3 regions of the Lichenibacterium dinghuense genome follow, and region 1 is predicted to be linked to each of the others. Evidence: predicted binding sites of a transcription regulator. Region 1 holds the regulator's gene; each other region holds the start of a gene.
The links. The regulator PhoB, encoded in region 1, activates phosphate uptake and scavenging genes when phosphate is short. The targets are predictions, from matches to a motif close to TGTCATNNANCTGTCAT.
Positions count from the first base shown of each region.

Region 2: the regulator PhoB is predicted to act here: its motif matches at 1,591-1,607, upstream of ugpB (sn-glycerol-3-phosphate ABC transporter substrate-binding protein UgpB).
Region 3: the regulator PhoB is predicted to act here: its motif matches at 2,814-2,830, upstream of L7N97_RS01515 (inorganic diphosphatase).

Region 1 covers NZ_JAJLMN010000001.1:1,133,152-1,140,134, reverse strand. The annotation lists gene L7N97_RS05495 (heme o synthase) at 1-753, opposite strand, end outside; gene ctaD (cytochrome c oxidase subunit I) at 849-2,519, opposite strand; gene coxB (cytochrome c oxidase subunit II) at 2,543-3,427, opposite strand; gene glcF (glycolate oxidase subunit GlcF) at 3,723-5,102, shown strand; gene phoB (phosphate regulon transcriptional regulator PhoB) at 5,250-5,993, opposite strand; gene phoU (phosphate signaling complex protein PhoU) at 6,010-6,720, opposite strand; gene pstB (phosphate ABC transporter ATP-binding protein PstB) at 6,734-6,983, opposite strand, start outside.
Region 2 covers NZ_JAJLMN010000001.1:2,775,846-2,782,828, reverse strand. The annotation lists gene L7N97_RS13310 (ABC transporter permease subunit) at 1-95, opposite strand, end outside; gene ugpB (sn-glycerol-3-phosphate ABC transporter substrate-binding protein UgpB) at 121-1,461, opposite strand; gene L7N97_RS13300 (oxidoreductase) at 1,639-2,799, opposite strand; gene L7N97_RS13295 (NAD(P)/FAD-dependent oxidoreductase) at 2,883-4,184, opposite strand; gene L7N97_RS13290 (FAD-binding and (Fe-S)-binding domain-containing protein) at 4,181-6,983, opposite strand, start outside.
Region 3 covers NZ_JAJLMN010000001.1:319,342-326,324, forward strand. The annotation lists gene L7N97_RS01505 (ATP-dependent DNA helicase) at 1-615, opposite strand, end outside; gene L7N97_RS01510 (M3 family metallopeptidase) at 623-2,671, opposite strand; gene L7N97_RS01515 (inorganic diphosphatase) at 2,840-3,382, shown strand; gene L7N97_RS01520 (CYTH and CHAD domain-containing protein) at 3,413-4,906, shown strand; gene L7N97_RS01525 (lipase family protein) at 4,944-6,098, opposite strand; gene L7N97_RS01530 (efflux RND transporter periplasmic adaptor subunit) at 6,386-6,983, shown strand, end outside.

The sequences.
Region 1 (6,983 bases):
GTAGACCGGGCCGGCCAGCCCCGTGAACCAGGGTGCCACGCCGAGCGGCGCCAGCACGAGCGTGTAGAGGAGGATCTCCACCCGCGTGCGCGCCGTGCCCTTGACGTTGGGCATCATGGGGATGCCGGCCTTGGCGTAGTCCTCGGACTTCAGCAGCGCCAGCGCCCAGAAATGCGGGGGCGTCCACATGAAGATGATGAGGAACAGGATGACGCTGTCGACCGTGACCGAGTTGGTCACGATGGAATAGCCGATCATCGGGGGCAGGGCGCCGGCGGCGCCGCCGATCACGATGTTCTGCGGCGTCGCCCGCTTCAGCCACACCGTGTAGACCAGCGAGTAGAACACGATGGTGAAGGCGAGCAGCGCCGCCGACAGCCAGTTCGCCGCGATGCCGATCAGCATCACGGAGAAGACAGACAGCACGATGCCGAAGGCGTAGGCCTCGCCCGAGGTGACGCGGCCCGTGGGGATCGGGCGGCCGGCGGTGCGCTTCATCACGCCGTCGATGTCGGCCTCGTAGGCCATGTTGAGCGCCCCCGAGGCGCCGGCGCCGACGGCGGTGGCGAGCAGCGACACCAGCGCCACGACGGGGTTGACGTGGCCCGGCGCCACCACCAGCCCCGCCGCGGCCGTGAAGATCACCAGCGACATCACGCGGGGCTTCAACAGCTCCCAATAGTCGCCCGGCAGGGCGAGCGACCCGGCGAAGGCGGCGTCAGCGCGGCCGGCCGGCTCGGTCATCATGGTCATGCGATCGACGATCCGTTCTGCACTCAACGGCTCAGCTCAAGCCGAGCCTCCCGAAAGCGTTCAGGGCGGCCCCGGGGGGCCGCCCTGTCCTCATGTCAGTGGTCCGCGCCCGTGATGCGAGGCAGCGTCTCGAACTGGTGGAAGGGCGGCGGCGACGACAGCGTCCATTCCAGGGTCGTGGCGCCGGGGCCCCACGGGTTGTCGCCGGCGACGCGCTTCTTGGCGAAGGCCTCGGCGACGATGAACAGGAACAGCGAGATCGAGGCGACCGACAGGATGGCGCCGACCGACGACACCTGGTTCCACAGCGAATAGGCTTCCGGATAGTCGACGTAGCGGCGCGGCATGCCGGCCAGGCCGAGGAAGTGCTGCGGGAAGAAGGTCACGTTCACGCCGACGAACATGATCCAGAAATGGATCTGCCCGAGCCGCTCGTTGTACATGTAGCCCGACATCTTCGGGAACCAGTAGTAGAACCCGGCGAACAGGGCGAAGACGGCGCCGAGCGACAGCACGTAGTGGAAGTGCGCCACGACGTAGTAGGTCTCGTGCAGGGCGCGGTCGACGCCGGCGTTGGCCAGCACGACGCCGGTCACGCCGCCGACCGTGAACAGGAAGATGAAGCCCACCGCCCACAGCATGGGGGTGCGGAACGCGATGGAGCCGCCCCACATGGTGGCGATCCAGGAGAAGATCTTGATGCCGGTCGGCACGGCGATCACCAACGTCGCGAAGACGAAGTAGCGCTGCGTGTCGAGCGACATGCCCACCGTGTACATGTGGTGGGCCCAGACCACGAAGCCGACCACGCCGATCGCCACCATGGCATAGGCCATGCCGAGGTAGCCGAAGACGGGCTTCCGCGAGAAGGTCGACACGATGTGGCTGACGATGCCGAAGGCCGGCAGGATCAGGATGTAGACCTCGGGGTGGCCGAAGAACCAGAACAGGTGCTGGAACAGCAGCGGGTCGCCGCCGTTCGCGGGGTCGAAGAAGGCCGTGCCGAAATTGCGGTCCGTCAGCAGCATCGTGATGGCGCCGGCCAGCACGGGCAGCGACAGCACGAGCAGGAAGGCGGTGACCAGCACCGACCAGGCGAAGAGCGGCATCTTGTGCAGCGTCATGCCGGGGGCGCGCATGTTGAAGATGGTGGTGATGAAGTTGATCGCGCCGAGGATCGACGACACGCCGGCGAGGTGCAGAGACAGGATCACGAAGTCCATCGCCGGGCCGGGATGGCCCACGTTGCCCGACAGCGGCGGATACATCACCCAGCCGCCGCCGAAGCCCTCCATGCCGGGTGCGCCCTCCATGTGCATGGAGATCATCAGCAGCAGGAACGAGAAGGGCAGCAGCCAGAACGAGATGTTGTTCATGCGCGGGAACGCCATGTCGGGCGCGCCGATCATGATGGGCACGAACCAGTTGCCGAAGCCGCCGATCAGCGCCGGCATGACCATGAAGAAGATCATGATCAAGCCGTGCATGGTGATGTGCACGTTGTAGAGGTTCTTGCCGGCGTCCACCATGGTGGACGCATCGGCCTGCCCGACCCACTCGGCCATGTGGCCCATGAAGTGCCAGTTCGGGTTCATGAGCTGGATGCGGATCATCAGGCTCATGACGGCGCCGACCGTCCCCGCGAAGACCGCGAAGAACAGGTACAGCGTGCCGATGTCCTTGTGGTTGGTGGAGAACAGGTAGCGGCGCCAGCCGTGCGGCAGGGCGTGGTCGTCGCCGTGGGCGGCGGTCGCGGTCGTGGCCATGATGGTCTGTCGCTCCGTCGGGATCAGCGCTGGAGGGTGTCGGCCGCGCCGGCCGTGGACGCGTCGGCGAGATGCACCGTCTGCCCGCCGTTCTGCGCGTATTTCTTCTTGGCGTCCTGGAGCCACGCCTCGTAGGCGGGCTGGCTCACAACCCGGATGGCGATGGGCATGTAGGCGTGGTCCTTGCCGCAGAGCTTGGAGCACTGGCCGTAATAGACGCCCTCGCGGTCGGCGCGGAACCAGGTGGAGTTGAGCCGCCCCGGCACGGCGTCGATGCGGACGCCGAGCGACTGCACGATGAAGCCGTGGATCACGTCGGCGCCGGTCACGTTGACCTGGATGTTCTTGTTCACCGGCACCACGGCCTCGTTGTCGACCGACAGGAGGTTGATGAAGTCCGGCACGGTCTTGGCGTCCTTCTCCTCGACGCGGGTCGAGTCGAAGCCGAAGCCGCCGTCCTGGTCCTTCGGGTAGTCGTAGGACCAGTACCACTGCTTGCCGGTGGCCTTGATGGTGATGTCGGGCTTGGGAAGTTCGAGCTGCTTGGTCAGCAGGCGGAACGAGGGGATGGCGATCACGACGAGGATCAGCACCGGCACGATGGTCCAGGCCACCTCCAGCATCGCGTGATGCGTGGTCTTCGACGGCACCGGGTTGGCGCGCTCGTTGAAGCGGAAGATGCAGATGCCGAGCAGCACCAGCACGAACAGGCTGATGACCGTGATGATGGGGAACAGCAGGTTGTCGTAGAAGCCGTGGATGTCGCGGGCGATGTCGGTGACGCCGACCTGGAAGCCGATCTGGCCCGGCAGGGGATGGCCGACGCCGTCCTCGGCGCGGGCGGCGCCCGCCGCGAGGAGCATCGGCAGGGCCGCCGCGCGGGCCCGCAACCGTCCGAACTGTGGCATCGATCCGCCGCTCCCGTTGGCCGCGCCCGATACGATGCCGGGGCGGCTCGCGCGCCCCCGCCGCTCGCCTCCCGCGGCGGACCCGCGGCCGGATCAAAACCACATCGGCGGTGGGCGCGCAACCGCCGGGCGTCGCCCGCGCTGCGTCATAGGGTCGGGGGAGGTTCCCTGCGCGGCCCGGCGGCGCGGGCGGTCCGGCCCGCGGCGATGCTGCATCGCGCAAAGCGCTTGGGGCCCGGCGCGAGGCGCGCTAGCCTGTCGGCAAAACAGCGACAACCCCCGATCGAGCCCGTCCATGCAGACCCGCTTCGCCCCCGCCCAGCTCGCCGACGCGCAGACCCGCGAGTCCGAGAAGATCCTGCGCACCTGCGTGCATTGCGGCTTCTGCACCGCGACATGCCCGACCTACCTGCTGCTCGGCGACGAACTCGACAGCCCCCGCGGCCGCATCTACCTCATCAAGGACATGCTGGAGGGCGGCAAGCCCGCCACCGCCGAGGTCGTGAAACACGTCGACCGCTGCCTGTCCTGCCTGTCCTGCATGACGACCTGCCCGTCGGGCGTGCATTACATGCACCTCGTCGACCACGCCCGCGCCCACATCGACCAGACCTACGAGCGGCCGAAGGCCGACAAGGCCCTGCGGGACCTCTACGCCCGCGTGCTGCCGCACCGGGGCCGCTTCCGGGCGGCCCTGATGGCGGCGCGGCTCGGCCGCCCCTTCGGGAGCCTGATGGGCCGCGTGCCGGGGATCGGGGCGCGGCTCGCGGCGAGCCTCAAGCTGTCGCCGACGAAGCCGCTGCCCAAGGCGAAGTACCGGCCCGGCGACACGGTGCGGCCCGACGCCGGGCCGCGGCGCGGGCGCGTGGCGATCCTGACCGGCTGCGCCCAGCAGGTGCTGCGCCCCACCATCAACGAATCCGCCATCCGCCTGCTCGGCCGGCACGGGATCGAGGTGGTGCTGCCGAAGGGCGAGGGCTGCTGCGGCGCCCTCGTCCACCACATGGGCCGCGAGCACGACGCGGCAGCCTACGCCAAGGCCAACATCGACGCCTGGACGCGCGAGATCGAGGGCGAGGGGCTCGACGCCATCCTGATCACCACGTCGGGCTGCGGCACCACCGTGAAGGACTACGGCTTCATGCTGCGCGAGGACCCGGCCTACGCGGCCAAGGCCGCGCGCGTCGCGGCACTGGCCAAGGACGTGACGGAATACCTCGGCACGCTCACCCTCGACGCCCCGGTGCGGACCCTCAAGGGGCCGCTGGCCTATCACTCCGCCTGCTCGATGCAGCACGGGCAGAAGATCACCGACCTGCCGAAGCGGCTGCTCAAGGAGGCGGGCTTCGCGGTGAGCGACGTGCCGGAAGGGCACATCTGCTGCGGATCGGCCGGCACCTACAACCTATTACAGCCGCAAATCGCGGACGATTTGCGGGCCCGGAAGGTCGCCAACATCCGCAAGGTCGCCCCCGTGGCGGTGGCGGCCGGCAACATCGGCTGCATGACGCAGATCGGCATCGGCACCGAGATCCCGGTGGTGCACACGGTGGAGCTGCTCGACTGGTCGCGCGGCGGCCCCGCCCCCCACGGCTGGGATATCCCCGACGCGCTCGTGGTGAAGCCGGAGGTGGCGAAGCCGGCCGTGAGCCCGCTCGCGGCGGCGCTGGGGTGAGGCCCGGAGACCCGGTCGAACACTTCTCCGGTGTCGTCCCGGCTCAAGGCCGGGACGACCGTTCGGAGAGGGAGGCGATCGCTTGAAAACCCGCTCCGGGGCTCCGCCCCGCGCCCCGCCGAAGGGCGAGCCCTCCGGAATCCCGGATCAGCCCTTGCCGAACGTCTCGTCGAAGCTGTAGCCGGCGCCGCGCACCGTGCGGATCGGGTCGCGCTCGCGGCCGCGCGACAGCGACTTGCGCAGCCGCCCCACGTGCACGTCCACCGTGCGCTCGTCGATCTCCACCGCCTGGCCCCACACGCCGTCGAGCAGCTGGGAGCGCGAGAACACCCGGCCGGGGCGCTCCATCAGGTAGTCGAGCAGGCGGAACTCCGTCGGCCCGAGGTGGATGTCGCGCACGCCGCGGCGCACCCGGCGCGTCTCGCGGTCGAGGTCGAGGTCGCCGGCGGACAGGCGGCTCGCCACCCGCTCGGGCCGCGAGCGGCGCAGGAGCGAGCGCACCCGCGCCATCAGCTCCGGCACCGAGAAGGGCTTCACCACGTAGTCGTCGGCCCCCACCGACAGGCCGCGCACCCGCTCGGCCTCCTCGCCCCGCGCCGTCAGCATGATGACCGGCAGGGTGCGGGTCGCCTCGCGGGCGCGCAGGCGGCGGCAGATCTCCAGCCCCGACACGCCGGGCAGCATCCAGTCGAGGATCACGAGGTCGGGCACGGCCTCGCCCAGCCGGAGCTCGGCCTCGTCGCCGCGCTCGGCCCGCTCCACCGAGAAGCCTTCGGCCTCGAGGTTGTAGGACAGCAGCGTGCCCAGCGCCTGCTCGTCCTCGACGACCAGGATGTGGGGCGCGGTGCCGCCGCCCGTCGCCCGCACGGGGGCGCTGCGCATCACGTTCATGGCTCGCGCTCCCCGCTCAGGGCGCCTCGGGCGCCAGGCTCGCGCCGGGCCGCGTCTTCGGCCGGTCGAGCGGCATGGTGCCGCCGGTGACGAGGTAGAACACCGTTTCGGCGATGTTGGTGGTGTGGTCGCCGACGCGCTCGATGTTCTTCGAGCAGAACAGCAGGTGCGTGCAGAACGAGATGTTGCGCGGGTCCTCCATCATGTGGGTGAGGAGGTCGCGGAAGATCGAGTTCTCCAGCGCGTCGAGCTCGGCGTCGCGCGTCCACACCGCCTGGGCGCGCTCGACGTCGCGCTCGGCGTAGGCGTCGAGCACGTCCTTGAGCTGGTTGGCGGCGAGCTCGTTCATGTGCCGCAGGCCCACCACGGCGCGCGGCACGCGCTGCTCGCCCGCGATCAGGATGGCCCGTTTGGCGATGTTCTTGGCGAGGTCGCCGACGCGCTCGAGGTCGCCCGACACGCGGATCGCCGCCACGATCTCGCGCAGGTCGACCGCCATCGGCTGGCGCTTGGCGATGGTCATGATGGAGGCGGATTCGACGTCCCGCTGCAGGAGGTCGAGCCGCGCGTCGGCGCTCACCACCGCCTGCGCGAGCTCCGTGTCGAGGTCCGACAGCGCGTCCATGGCGTCAGACAGCATCTTCTCGGCGATGCCGCCCATCTCGGCGATCTTGCGGCCGAGGGATTCGAGTTCCTGGTCGTAGGAGGTGACGGTGTGCTGGGCCATGGATCGCGTCTCCTCAGCCGAACCGGCCGGTGATGTACTGCTGGGTCTGCTTCTGCGACGGCGAGGTGAAGATGTGCTGGGTGTCGCCGAACTCGATCAGCTCGCCGAGGTACATGAAGGCCGTGTAGTCCGAGCAGCGGGCCGCCTGCTGCATGTTGTGGGTCACGATGGCGATCGTGTACTGGCCCTTCAGCTCGTCGATCAGCTCCTCGACGCGGGCGGTCGAGATCGGGTCGAGCGCCGAGCAGGGCTCGTCGAGCAGG
Region 2 (6,983 bases), 1.6 Mb from region 1:
GCCGGCCACAGGAAGAACACCGCCGTCAGCGCGAGCTGGGGCAGCACCAGGAGGGCGGGCAGGGCCCGCCCCGGGAAGATCGTGCGGCGATCCATGGTGTCCGCGGGCCGGCGCCGCGCCTCAGCCGCGCGCCGACTTCTGGAAGTCGCGCAGGATGCGGTTGCCGCGCTCGACGGCGCTGTCCATCGCGGTCTGCGCACTCTGCTGACCCTGCAGCGCCTTCTCGATCTCCTCGTAGATCACGGCGCGGATCTCGGGCAGGCGGCCGAGGCGCAGGCCGCGCGAGTTGGCGGTCAGCTCGCCGCGCTCGAGCTGCTGCACGGGCAGGTCGGTGCCGGGGTTCTTGGCGTAGTAGCCGGACGCCTCGGTGGCGTCGTAGCCCGCCACCGTCACCGGCACGTAGCCGGTGTGCTGCGCGTAGAGCGCGACCTGCTCGGGCTTCGAGATGAACGCGTAGAAGGCGGCGACGGCCTTGTACTCGGCCTCGGTGCGCTTCGGCGCGTTCAGGGCCCACAGGCTGGCGCCGCCGATGATGGAGTTGTTGGGCTTCGGGTTGAGCGACGGCTCGACCGGCAGCAGGGCCTCGGCATAGCGGAACTGCGCGTTCTTGACGATGTCGGCGCGGCCCGACGACGAGCCGAAGCCGATGGCGGCCTGCCCGGAATAGAAGATCGCGTCCGGCCCCGAGTCGCGGCCCGTGTATTTGAAGGCGCCGTCCTTCGCCAGATCCATGAAGCGCTGGAGCTGCGCCACGAAGGGCTTTCCGTTGACGAGAAGCTGGGCGCCGAGGCCGTCGTAGCCGTCGCCCTCGGTCGCGTAGGCGATGTTCTGGATCGCGGCGAATTCCTCGAACTGGATCCAGGGCATCCAGGCCGTGGTCGAGGCGATCGGGGTCGGCGCCTTGGAGGCCAGGGTTCGCGCGGCGCGGTCGTAGTCGTCGTAGGTGACGGGCGGCTTCTCGGGGTCGAGGCCGGCCTTCTCGAAGGCGTCCTTGTTGTACCACATCACCGCCGTCGAGGAGTTGAACGGCATGGAGGCGAGCTTGCCGTCGGACAGGCTGTAGTAGCCGCGCACGCCGGGGATGTAGCTCGACGGGTCGAGCTTGAAGCCGGTCTCCTCCGCGAGCTTCCAGGCCGGCTTCACGGCCGGGCCCGCCTGCAGCATGGTGCCGGTGCCGACCTCGAACACCTGCACGATGTTGGGCGCCTGGCCGCCGCGGTAGGCCGCGATGGCGGCCGTGAGCGTCTCGGGGTAGCTGCCCTTGTAGACGGCTTCCAGCACGACGTCGGACTGGCTGGCGTTGAAGTCCCGCACGATGCGGTCGATCTCCGCGCCGTTGGCGGCCGACATGGCGTGCCAGAACACGATGCGGGTGGGCTCGCCCGCGGCCCGGACGGCGCCGGGCAGGGCCGCCCAGGCGGCGAGGGTGCCGGCGCCCGCGAGCAGGTTGCGACGATCCATGAAGCTTCTCCCCGCCGGCGGGCACGGTCCGCGGCGGGGCGCAGCTATACCGGAACGCCGGGCCGCCGCAAGCGGCGGACCAGCGCTCTGCACGCAATTTCGACTGAACAGAACCGGCGCGGCCCGTCCATGACAGGAAGATGACGGCGGACTATACTTGCCGGAGGCTGCGGCGCGTCAGGCCGCCTCGCCCTTGGCGGGCGGCAGGCCGATCGACGGCCCGTGGCCGCGGAAGTTGCGCAGCCACCAGGCCCAGTCCTGCGGCACGAGGTGGAAGGGGTCGTTGTGCTGCAGCTCGCGCGCCGCCCACACGGGCCAGTGCGGGTTGGCCAGCGCCGGCCGGCCGAGGAACACGAGGTCGATCAGCTCCTCGCGGATCACGCGGTCGGCGGTCCCCGGCACGCCGAGGTTCCAGCTCGTTCCCACCGGGATGCCGACCTCCTCGCGCACGCGGTTGGCGCGCTTGAGCATGAAGCCGACCTCGTTGAACGGCGGGTCGGTCATGTCGTCGGTGTTGAAGCCGAGGGACAGGTCCGCGAGGTCGAGCCCGTGGTCCTTCATGGCGCGGATCGCCAGGAGCGAGTCCTCGAACTGCACGCCCTTGGCGTTGAGGTCGTCCGAGCCGAGCCGCATGGTCAGCGGGTATTCCTCCGGCCACACGGCCCGCACGGCGTCGAGCGCCTCCAGGTGGAAGCGCATGCGGTTCTCGACCGAGCCGCCGTACTGGTCGGTGCGCTGGTTGGCGAGCGGCGAGAAGAAGGAAGCCCCGAGGTAGCCGTGGGCGTAGTGCATCTCCAGCCACTTGTAGCCGGCGTCCCGCGCGCGGCGCGCCGCGTCCGCGTAGGATCGGTGGAGGGCCTTGATGTCCTCGACGCTGAGCTCGCGCACGGGGAAGTCGTGGCCGTTGCCGTAGGGGATGGCGGAGGGCGCCACGCATTCCCAGCCGTGCTCGTGGTCGGGCGGGAGCTGGCGCCAGGTGCCGCGCTCGTTGGTGCCCTTGTGGGGCGGCAGCTCGCTGCCCTTGCGCCCCGTGTGGCCGAGCTGGATGGCGGGCACGCCGCCCATGCGCTCGACGATGGCGCAGACGCGCGCGTGGCCCTCGATCTGCGCGTCGTCCCAGATGCCGGCGCAGGAGGTGGTGGTGCGCCCGTCCGGCGTGATGGCCATCTGCTCGCCGAACACGAGGCCGAAGCCGCCGGCCGCGCGGGCGCCGAGGTAGCTCACGTGGTAGTCGTCGAGCTTGCCGTCGACCGAGTTGTACATGGTCATCGGCGACATGACGATGCGGTTGCGCAGCGTCACGCCCTTGAGCGTGAAGGGGCTGAACAGGTCGGGCACGGGGAGCCTCGCGAGGGATGATGTCGCGGCTCAGCTTTCAAGACGCGTGCCAGACCGGGGCGATGCCCATCGCGGCCGGCGCCTCAGCCCCGCGCCCCGACGGCGTGGACCACCTGCGCGCCGGCCTCGTACCAGACCTCCTTCGCGGCCCGGAAGCGCACCGGGGCGAGGTCCGTCACGGGCAGCGGCAGGTCGGCCTCGCCGATCTCGCCGAGGCACAGCCGGGCGAGGCAGCGCCCGAAGGCGGTGCCGGGCGCGATGCCGCGGCCGTTGTAGCCGCTGAAGCCGACGACGCCGCGAGCCAGACGGTGGAAGCGCGGCACGGCGTCGGCCGTCATGCCGATGGCGCCGTACCATTCGTGCTGGAAACCGACCCCGGCGAGCTGCGGAAACAATCTCGCGAGCGCCCGCCGCGCCCAGGCGCGGTGCACGGTGCGCCCGGTGCCGCGCAGCGCGCCGACGCTGCCGAAGACGAGCCGCCCCGCCGCGTCGAAGCGGAAGGAGCTCAGCACCTCGCGCGTGTCCCACACGCCCTCGCGCCCCGGCAGGATCGAGCGGGCGAGGTTCGACGACAGCGGCGCCGTGGCGAGGTTGAAATAGGGGAGGTGCACCTGCTCGGCCCGCACGCCGGGCCAGGGGGAGCCCGCCGGCCCATGGCCGGCCCCATAGGCGTCGGTGGCCACGATCACGCGGGGCGCCGCGACGCTGCCGGCCGCGGTGCGAAGCCGCCAGACCGCGCCCTCGTCCTCCGCCGCCGTGACGGGGCTGCCCGTGAAGAGGCGCGCCCCGGCCCGCAGGGCCGCGCCGGCGAGGCCGCGCGCGTAGGCCAACGGCTGCACGGTGCCGGCCCGGCGGTCGAGCAGCGCGCCCGCGTAGGCGGAGGTGCCCACGGCGCCGGCCGCCGCGCCGGCGTCGAGCAGCGCGACCGGCGCGCCGCGGGCCCGCCACTGCCGCGCCCGCTCGGTCACCTCGGCGAGGCCGGAAGCGCCGACCGCGCAGTGCAGCGTCCCGGCCCGGACCGCCTCGCAGGCGATGCCATGGCGCTCGACCGTGTCGAAGACCAGCCCCGGCGCGTCGCCGAGCTCCCTCAGCAAGCGCTCGCCGTGGACCGGCCCGAGCAGTTCCGGCACCGCGTCCGGCATGATCCACAGGCCGGCGTTGACGAGGCCGACGTTGCGGCCCGAGCCGCCGAAGCCGACCTCGACGGCCTCCAGCAGCGCCACGGAGGCGCCGCCCTCGGCGAGGTGCAGCGCGGCCGACAGGCCCGTGTAGCCGCCGCCCACGATCGCGACGTCGGCCGCGACGTCGCCGGCGAGCGACCCCGTCTCGGGCGCCGGCGGCGCCGAGCCCTCCCACAGCCCGTGGCTGCGGGGGTCGCCCCTCACCCCGCGGAGCCTTCGAGATGCGCCAGGATGGCCTCGACGGGGTGGCGCGGCCGGTGCCCGGCGAAGCGCTCCGTCTGGCAGCGGCAGGAGAAGCCGGTGGCGAGTGTCGCGGCCGGATCGGGGCCGATCCGGCTCCGCCAGCCGATGTCGAAGATGCGGCGCGACAGCTCCGCCTGCTCGGCCTGATGGCCGAACAGGCCGGCCATGCCGCAGCAGCCGACCTTGGGGAAGCGCGCGTCGAGCCCGAGATGCGTCATCACCCTGCCCCAGCGCGCCGCGGTTTCGGGCTGTGCGGTCTTCTCGGTGCAGTGGAGCAGGATGTCGAAGGCGGGTCCAGCCCCGCGCGGCCGGGCCGGGATGCGCCCGGCCGCCGCCTCATCGGCGAGGAAACGGTCGATCGACACCACGGGGGCGAGCGGCTGAAGCACGGAATATTCCGCATATTCCTTGTACTCGCCGTCGTGGAGCAAACCGGTCGCGGCATCGAGGCTGACGAGCGGCACGCCCTCGGCGGCGAGCCGGGCGCGTTCGGCCAGGGCGCGGCGCGCGACCTTCGCGAAGGCGCCCTCCAGGCCCAGCACCTGCAGCGCCTTGCCGTTGGGGCGAACGGCGGAGACCGTCACGCGGTAGCCGAGCCGCTCCAGCAGTCGCCCCGCGGCGTCGATCACCGCGCCGTCGAAGGTCGACAGGAAGCTGTCGCGCAGCAGCACGACGCGCGGGCCGCCGCCGGAGGCGCGCGGCCGCCAGCGCGTCGGCGCGGGATGCGGCAGGTCGACGAGGCCGAAGCGGCCCCGCAGCAGTCCCCGCACCGGCCCCGACCCCATGAGCGCGCCGGCGAGGCCGGGCGCGGCGCGCACGAGCCCGAGCCCGGCTTCGAGGTGGCGCAACAGATGGTCGCGCAGCGGGCGCGGCCGCGATGCGTGGTAGGCGCCGAGGAAGCGCGACCGCATCTCGGGGATGTTCACCTTGACGGGGCAGAGGCTCGCGCAGGCCTTGCAGGACAGGCAGGTGTCCATGGAGGCCTTGGTGTCGGCCTCCACGGCGGCGAGCTCGGCCGCCACGTCGCGACCCCGCGCCGCCTCGGAGCGCAGCCGCATCCAGGCGCGCAGCAGCGTGGCCCGGCCCTTCGGCGACTGCACGCGGTCCCGCGTCGCGTGGTAGGACGGGCACATGGCGTCGTAGTCGTCCCACGAGTGGCAGGCGGCGTTGCCGTTGCAGCTCACGGCGCGGCCGAGCCCCGCCCGCTGGTCCTCGGCGATCAGACGGTCGAAGCTGCCGCGGGTCGGGACCTGGTCGATGCGGTCGATCGGGCCGCCGAGGCCGGGCGAGGCGAGCTTGCCGGGGTTCAGCAGGTTGTCGGGGTCGAAGGCGCCCTTGATGCGGCACAGCTCGTCGTAGAGCACGGGGCCGAAGAACAGCGGCGAGAACTCGCCGCGGTAGCCGCGCCCGTGCTCGCCCCAGATCAGCCCGCCGTGGCGCTTCACGAGATCCGCGACCTCGTCCGACACGGCGCGGATCATCGCCTCCTCGGCCGGGTCCGTCATGTCGAGCGAGGGGCGGACGTGGAGGCAGCCGACGTCGGCGTGGCCGTACATGCCGTAGCCGAGCCCGCGCCGGTCGAGCAGGCCGCGGAACTCCGCCACGAAGTCGGCGAGCCGCTCGGGCGGCACGGCCGTGTCCTCGACGAAGGCCGTGCCCTGGCGGCGCGTGCCCTCCATCTCGCCGAGACGCCCCATGAGGCCCACGGCCTTCTCGCGCATCGTCCACACCTGGGCGACGCGCGCGGGGTCGTCGATCCGCGCCCAGTCCATGGCGGGGAAGGGCGAGGCGGCGAGCAGCGCCGCGCAGCGCTCCGCGGCGGCCGCGAGCGCGTCCCGGTCGTCGCCCGCGAACTCGACCACGTTGAGGCCGCGCACCGCCGCCGCAGCGGGGCCGCCCAGCACGGATTCGAGGCCGGACCAGATGACGTCGCGGCTCGCCAGCTCCAGCGTCTTGTCGTCGAGGATCTCGATCGCCAGCGGGTCGGCGGCGAGCAGGTGCTGCACGTCGCGCAGCGCCGCGTCGAAGGAGCCGTAGCGCGCCACCATCAGCAGGCGGTGCTTCGGCAGCGGCGTGATGCGCAGCACGGCGCGCTTCGTCACCGCCAGCGTGCCCTCGGAGCCGGCGAGGAGCCGGACGAGGTCGTAGGTGCCGTCCTGGCGCGTCACGCCCTGGAGATTGTAGCCGGTGAGGCCCCGGTTCATCGCCGGGAACGTGTCGGCGATGAGCGCGGCATGCTCCTCGACGACGCGCAGCACCTCGGCGTGGGCCTCGCCGGCGACGCCGCCCGCCGCAACCACCGCCTCGACCTCGGCGCGGCTGCGCGGGCGCACGGTGAAGTCGGAGCCGTCCGACAGCACCACGTCGAGCGACAGCACGTGGTCCGAGGTGCGGCCGTAGATGCGCGAGCCCTTGCCCGAGGCGTCGGTGGCGATCATGCCGCCGATCGTGGCGCGGGTCGCGGTCGACACCGCGGGCGGGAAGAAGAAGCCGTGCGGGCGCAGGGCCGCGTTGAGCTGGTCCAGCACCACGCCGGGCTCGACCGCCACGGTGCGGGCCTCGACGTCGAGCGCGAGGATGCGGTTCATGTGGCGCGACAGGTCGAGCACGGCGCCGCCGGTCAACGACTGGCCGTTGGTGCCGGTGCCGCCGCCGCGCGGCGACAGCGCGAGGTCGGGCACGGCGCGGGCGGCCCGCACGGCGGCGTTCACGTCCGCGGCGGCGAGCGGGTGCAGCACCGCGGCGGGCATGACCTGGTAG
Region 3 (6,983 bases), 810 kb from region 1:
CTGCATCACGCGCGGCGCCTCGATCTCCGAGCGGCGGATCACCCGGCTGTTCCCATAGTTGCCGAGCTGGAGCCGGCCGCCTTCCCGCACCGTCATGGACATGCGGATGATCGGGTTGTCGGCGGCCTGCCGGTGCACCTCCGTCAGCATCACGTCGGGTTCGGCGTCCGTGAAGAAGCCGCCGCCCTTCACGGGCGGCAGCTGCGCCGTGTCGCCCAGCACCAGCACGGGCTTGTTGAAGGACAGGAGGTCGCGCCCGAGCTCCTCGTCCACCATCGAGCATTCGTCGATGATGATGAGGTCGGCGTCGTTGGCGGCCGCCTTCTTGTTGATGACGAAGGAGGGCGATTCCTCCTCCTCGTCGCCCTGCGTGCGGTAGATCATCGAGTGGATGGTGGAAGCGCCGCGGCAGCCTTTCGACTTCAGCACCAGGGCGGCCTTGCCCGTGTAGGCCCCGAAGGCGACCTCGCCCGGTGCGTCCTCGGCGATCTGCTTGGCCAGCGTGGTCTTGCCCGTGCCGGCGTAGCCGAACAGGCGGAAGACCGGTTGGTCCCCCGCCTTCAGCCAGGCCGACACGGCTTTGAGCGCCGCGTCCTGCTGGGGTGACCAGGCCATGTGATCCTCAGTTCAGCCCGCGCCGCTCGAGCAGCGTGTCGACGCTCGGCACCCGGCCGCGGAAGGCGAGGTAGGCCTCCTCGGGCGGGCGGGTGTTGCCGGCCGCGAGCACGTTGGCGCGCAAGCGCTCCGCCGTGGCGGGGTCGAACACCCCGTTCTCCTCGAAGGCGCCGAATCCGTCCGCGTCCAGCATCTCCGACCACAGGTAGGAATAGTAGCCGGCCGAATAGCTGTCGCCCGCGAAGACGTGCGCGAAATGCGGCGTCCGGTGGCGCATCACGATGGCGTCCGGCATGCCGATCGCGGCCAGCGTGTCCCGCTCGATCCGCTCGGGGTCGACGCCGCTCCGCGCCTCCTCCGGCGTCAGCGTGTGGAACGCCATGTCGACGATGGCGGAGGCGCAATATTCCACGGTGCCGAAGCCCTGTGAGAAGTTGCGCGCCGCCTGGAGCCGCTCGTAGAGGGCGTCCGGCATGGGCTCGCCGGTCTCGTGGTGGAGGGCGAAGCGCTTGAGCACCTCGGGGCGCGTCATCCAGTGCTCGTAGAGCTGGGACGGGAACTCCACGAAGTCGCGCGACACGCCCGTGCCGGCGATCGACGGATAGGTGACGTCGCTCAGCATGCCGTGCAGCGCGTGGCCGAACTCGTGGAACAGCGTGCGGGCGTCGTCCATCGACAGCAGCGTCGGCTCGCCTTCCCCGCCCTTGGCGAAGTTCATGACGTTGACCACGATCGGGCGCTGGCGCAGCCCGTCGAGGTTGTTCTGCCCGCGGAAGCCGCTCATCCAGGCGCCGGAGCGCTTCGACGGCCGCGCGAAATAGTCCGCGAGGAACAGCGCCACGGGCGCGCCGTCCCGGTCCTTGACCTCGAAGGCGCGCACGTCGGGGTGGTAGACCGGGACGTCGGGCCGCGGCGTGAAGGTGAGGCCGAACAGCTTTGTCGCCGTGTCGAAGGCGGCGGCGGCGATGTTCTCCAGCGCGAGGTAGCCCTTGATCTCGCTCTCGTCGAGGTCGTAGTCGCGCCGCCTGACCTTCTCGGCGTAGTGGCGCCAGTCGTGCGGCGCCAGCGCGAAGTTGTGCCCCTCCTCGCGCACGACCTCGCCGAGCTTCTCCTCGTCCTTCGCCGCCTTGGCGCGGGCGCGCTCCCACACGCGGTCGAGCAGGCCGCGCACCGCCTCCGGGGTCTTGGCCATCGTGTCGTCGAGCTTGAGGTGGGCGTAGGTCGGAAAGCCGAGCAGCGCGGCGCGCTCGGCGCGCAGCTGCGCCATCTCGGCCACCACGGGGCGGTTGTCGTGCTCGCCCTCGTGCTCGCCGCGCGTCGCGAAGGCGCGGAATGCCGCCTCGCGCAGGTCGCGCCGCGCCGAGAAGCGCAGGAACGGCTCGATCAGCGAGCGGCCGAGCGTGACGACGTGCTTGCCCGGCAGGCCGCGCTCGGCCGCCGCCTGGGCGGCGGCGTCGCGCAGGGCCGGCGGCAGGCCGGCGAGGTCGTCCTCGCCCTCCAGCACCAGCGTGAACGCCTTCTCGTCGTGGAGGACGTTCTGGCCGAAGCGCGTGCCGAGCCCGGCCAGGCGCTCGGCGATCTCGGCGAGGCGCTTGCGATCCGCGTCGCCGAGCTCCGCACCCCCGCGCACGAAGCCGTCGTAGGTGAGGTCGAGCACGCGGCGCTGCTCCGCCGTGAGGTCGAGCGCGTCGCGCCTGGCGTGGACGGCCGCGACGCGGGCGAAGAGGTCGGGGTCGAGGCCGACCTTCTGCCAGTGGCGCGCCAGCACCGGCGACATCTCCCGCTCGATCCCCTGGATCTCGTCGTTGGTGTCGGCGCCCGCGAGGTTCCAGAACACCCCGCCGATGCGCGACATCGCGCGCCCGGCGCGCTCCAGGGCCGCGATCGTGTCGTCGAAGCCGGGCTCCGCGGGGTCGGCCTTGATGGCCTCGATCTCGGCCTCGTGCTCCTCGATGGCGCGGTCGAAGGCCGGGCGGAAATGCTCGGGCGCGATCGAGGCGAAGGGCGGAGCCTCGAAGGGGGTGTCCCAGGTCTCGAAGAAGGGGTTTCCGGACATGCGATCCTCGGTCCCGGCGCGCCCGCGGGGCCGCGCGATCACGGATTGTTCCTCCCTGGATAAGGGTTCGGGGCGGGCCGCTCAAGCGCCGCATCGGCCGGCTCGGCGGCGCCCGGCCGAACCTCGGCGCGATGGCCCGCGTTGCCGTGCCACCGTCACGGAACCGTCATGCATCGCTCGCCCCGCACCCTCGCCGACCTGCCCGCCCGCGACCGGGACCGCGTCACCGTCGTGATCGAGACGCCCAAGGGCAGCCCCAACAAATACGGCTACGACCACGAGGTCGGCGCCTTCCGGCTCAACGCGGTGCTGCCCGAAGGCGTGGTCTTCCCCTTCGACTTCGGCTTCATCCCGTCCACGGTCGGCGAGGACGGCGATCCGCTCGACGTGCTGGTGTTCCTCGACGCGCCGACGCCCGTGGGCTGCGTGATCTCGGCCCGCCTCATCGGCGTCGTCGGAGTGCGGCAGAAGGAGGACGGCCGCTGGATCAGCAACGACCGCATCCTTGCTGTGGCGGCCCAGTCCCATACATCCGGCCACATCGAGACGCTGGACGACCTCCGCCCCCACTTGCTCGACGAGATCGAGGCGTTCTTCCGCCACTACGTCGAACTGCAGGGGCGCGAGATCGACATCGGGGAGCGCGGCGGCGTCGGCCGCGCCCACGAATTGCTGGAGGACGGGATGGCGAGGGCCGCGAAGGAAGGCTAGCTTCGCGCCCAGGCGACTAACAGGACCGTCATGGAAACCGAGATCAAGCTTCTGCTGCCCCCCGCCTCCCGCGCGGCCGTGGAAGCCCATCCCCTGTTCGCCGCAGCGCCCGCCCGCCGCGTCCACAACGTGTCGACCTACTACGACACGCCGGACCTCGCCCTGTGGGCGCGGGGCGTCGCGCTGCGCGTGCGCCGGGCCGGAGACAACTTCGTGCAGACGGTGAAGAGTGCGCAGGGGGACGGCAGCTTCGCCTCGCGCGGCGAGTGGGAATGGCCGGTCGCGTCCGACGCGCTCGACCCCGCCGCGGTGGAGCGCGAGCCCGAGGCCCGCGACCTCGTCGGCGACGATCTTGCCCGCGTGACGCCGGTCTTCACCACCGACGTCCAGCGCGACACGCGCATCCTCACCCTCGACGGCAAGACCACGGTCGAGGCGTCGATCGACGCCGGCGAGGTGCGGGCCGGGGCGCGGTCGCACGCGCTGAGCGAGGTCGAGCTGGAGCTCAAGGGCGGCCCGGCCGGCCCGCTGCTGCGCCTCGCCGCCGAGCTCGCCCGCGACGCCGCGCTGCGCATCGGCCCCGACAGCAAGAGCGAGCGCGGCTACGCGCTCCTCACCGACGACCTGCCGCCCCATCGCGGCGCGGCCGACATCGCCCTGCCGGCCGACGTCGCGCTGCGCGACGCCTTTCCGGCCCTCGTGGCGGCCTCGGCGCGGGACTTCGCCGCCGACCTGTCGCCGGCGGCGCGCGGCGACGTCGAGGGCGTGCACCGCCTGCGCGCCGCCATCCGCAAACTGCGCACGCTGTTCGTGCTCTTCGCGCCCCACATCGACCCCGCCGCCACCGCCACGTTCAACGGCGAGCTGCGCGACCTCGGCCGCGTGCTCGGCGGGGGGCGCGATTGGGACGTGTTCCTCACCGAAACCCTCGCCGCGGCCGAGGTCGAACTCGGAGGCGATGCGGCGGGGATCCTGCGCGGCGCGGCGGAGCGGCGCCGCGCGGAGGCGCACGCGGCCGTGACGGCCGCCGTCGAGGGTCCGGTGCCGACGGCGCTGCTGCTCGGCCTGTCGGCCTGGACCGCCGACGCGGGCTGGCTGAAGCGCGACGCCGACGGCGACGCGCGCCTGCTCGACCTGCTGCCCGGCCTGCTCGATCGCCTGGAGCGCAAGGCTCTCAAACGCGGGCGGCACCTCAGGTCCCTCGACGTCGAGGACCGGCACGCCCTGCGCAAGAGCCTGAAGAAGCTGCGCTACGCCTGCGAGGACGTGGCGTCGCTCTACGGTCGTGGGGCCGTCCACCGCTACGTGGCGACGATCAAGAAGGTGCTGCAGGACCTCGGCCACCTCAACGACGCCGCCGTCACGGAAGAGCGCGTCGGCGACCTCGCGCCGGCCGACGATGCGGCGCTGGCGGACCCTGCGACGGCCCTGCTCGCCTGGAACGACAAGCGCCGCCGCGGCGGCGAGCGCGACCTGCGGCGCCGCTGGCGCAAGTTCCGCCACGCCGACCCGTTCTGGGGGTGAGAGGGGCGCCGACCCTCGATGCGGCGGCCCGGCCCGTTCAGCCGACCGCCGTTCCGGCCAGGGGGATCAGGCCGAAATGCCTGATGTACTGATCGTAATGCGACGCGAGGATCAGCTTGGACAGCTCGTCCATCGAACCGATGGGAAAGCCGTCCGGAGGCGTGGACCAGCTTATCCAACGGTTCGTGCCCTTCTCGAAGTGGCCGAACGTGTCGTCGAACCGCATGGGGTTGAGCGGCGTGTAGCTGACGCCCACGGCCAGGGCGCTCAGGAGGTCGACGAAGGCCCGGAGACCGAGGGCGACCTCCCCGGTCATGTCGCCCCAGATGGACGGATGGCGCCCGGCTGTCTCCGCGTCCGTCACCGCATGCGAGGGCTGCAGGACGGTCCGCAACCTGTCCCAGGCCCGCGGCACGAGATCATGCACGTTCTGGATATCACAGTTCCAGTAGAAGTCCGGCGTCGTCGTCTCCCATTCGGGATGGAACGTTTTCATGAAGATCTCGGCGAAGCCGCGATCGCCCGGCGTGGGGCCCGCGAGCGGCAGAACGCGGATGTCTGACCAGCCGCTCTCCCTCAGTTCGTCGTGGAACATCAACGCCATGGCGGGCGAGAGCGCGCCGCCGAGGCTGTGCCCCGTGACGATCAGCCTGCCGACCGGGTGCACACCCTTCAAGAATGTCCTCACCGTGACCTTGTCCGGGCGGCCCCTGCACGGAGCCTCCCTGTCGAGGAGGTTGCCGAGGCCGTCGTCGGTTCCCCCGGAGATCAGGGCATCATGGGGCGCCCCGGGGACCCACTTCGACCAGCGGACCGTGTTCAGCCAGGTGACGTCAGCGTCCTCGACCGCCCAGTCGAAGAAACTGTGGTGCGCGGTGCCCGCCACGGCCAGGACATAGGTGTTCTGCGACGGACTGTAGGCGACGTACATGGCGTTGGCGACGTAGTCCGGCCCATCCTCGCCGGGCGGGACGACGGCGACCGGCCCCCAGACGACGGACCAGTCTCCTCCGATGAGCTGATGATCGGGATCGCTGTTGAAACGCGGGAAGAAGCCTCGATCGGCGCCGTCCTCCGAACCGAGGTAGGATTTCAACTCCGCAGTCAGCTGGTCGTTTCGACCGCTCAAGCCCGACACGCCGGCCGCGGCGAAGGCCATGAAGACGACTGATCGTACGATGTCGAGCGGCATGGCGCGATTTCCGTCCCCGGCTGGCGCGAAATGGGCACCTCGTCGAGCATCATCGCCGCGAAACTCGTAACAAGCAACGCATGATAGGGATATCAGCGAACCGAAACGGCGCCGAGGGCCAGCCCCGGCACGTCGGCAGCCGCGACCCGGCGGCCGGAGACGGCCGGGGGCGACGGGGTCGCGGCAGCCTTGTGCCCGCCTCAAGGTCCGACTAGGATCCTAACCGAAGAGTTCTGTTCCGACCGCGAAGGCCTCGTCGGCCACCGGCGGGGCGGCATGAGGCGGCGATGCGGCGTTTCGGTCTGGCTTTGGCACTCCTCGTCGCAGCCGCGGCCCCGGCGGCCGCGCAGGCGCCCCCCGGCGGGCCGCCGGCCGTCGGCGTCCTGAAGGTGACCAAGCACCCCGTCACGGAGACCAACCGCTTCATCGGCCGCATTCAGGCGACGCAGCGGGTCGACATCGTGGCGCGCGTCACCGCATTCCTCGACAGCTACGACTTCAAGGAGGGCCAGGAGGTCAAGGCGGGCCAGCTGCTCTACAAGCTGGAGCAGCCCCCGTTCCAGGCCGCGGTGCAGGCCGACCAGGGCGCGGTGGAGCAGTTCCAGGCGCAGCTCGCCAACGCCAACGTCACGCTCCAGCGCGCCAACACGCTGATCAACACGCCGGCCGGTCTGCAGTCCACCGTCGACTCCGCCAAGGCCAACCAGGGCAACGTGCAGGGCCAGCTCCTCACCGCGCAGGCCCAGCTCAAGACCGCACAGATCAACCTCGGCTACACCACGATCGCCTCGCCCATCGACGGCAAGATCGGGCAGACCAATGTCACGGCCGGCAACGTCGTGTCGCCGTCGAGCGGCACCCTCGCCACCGTCGTGGGGCAGGACC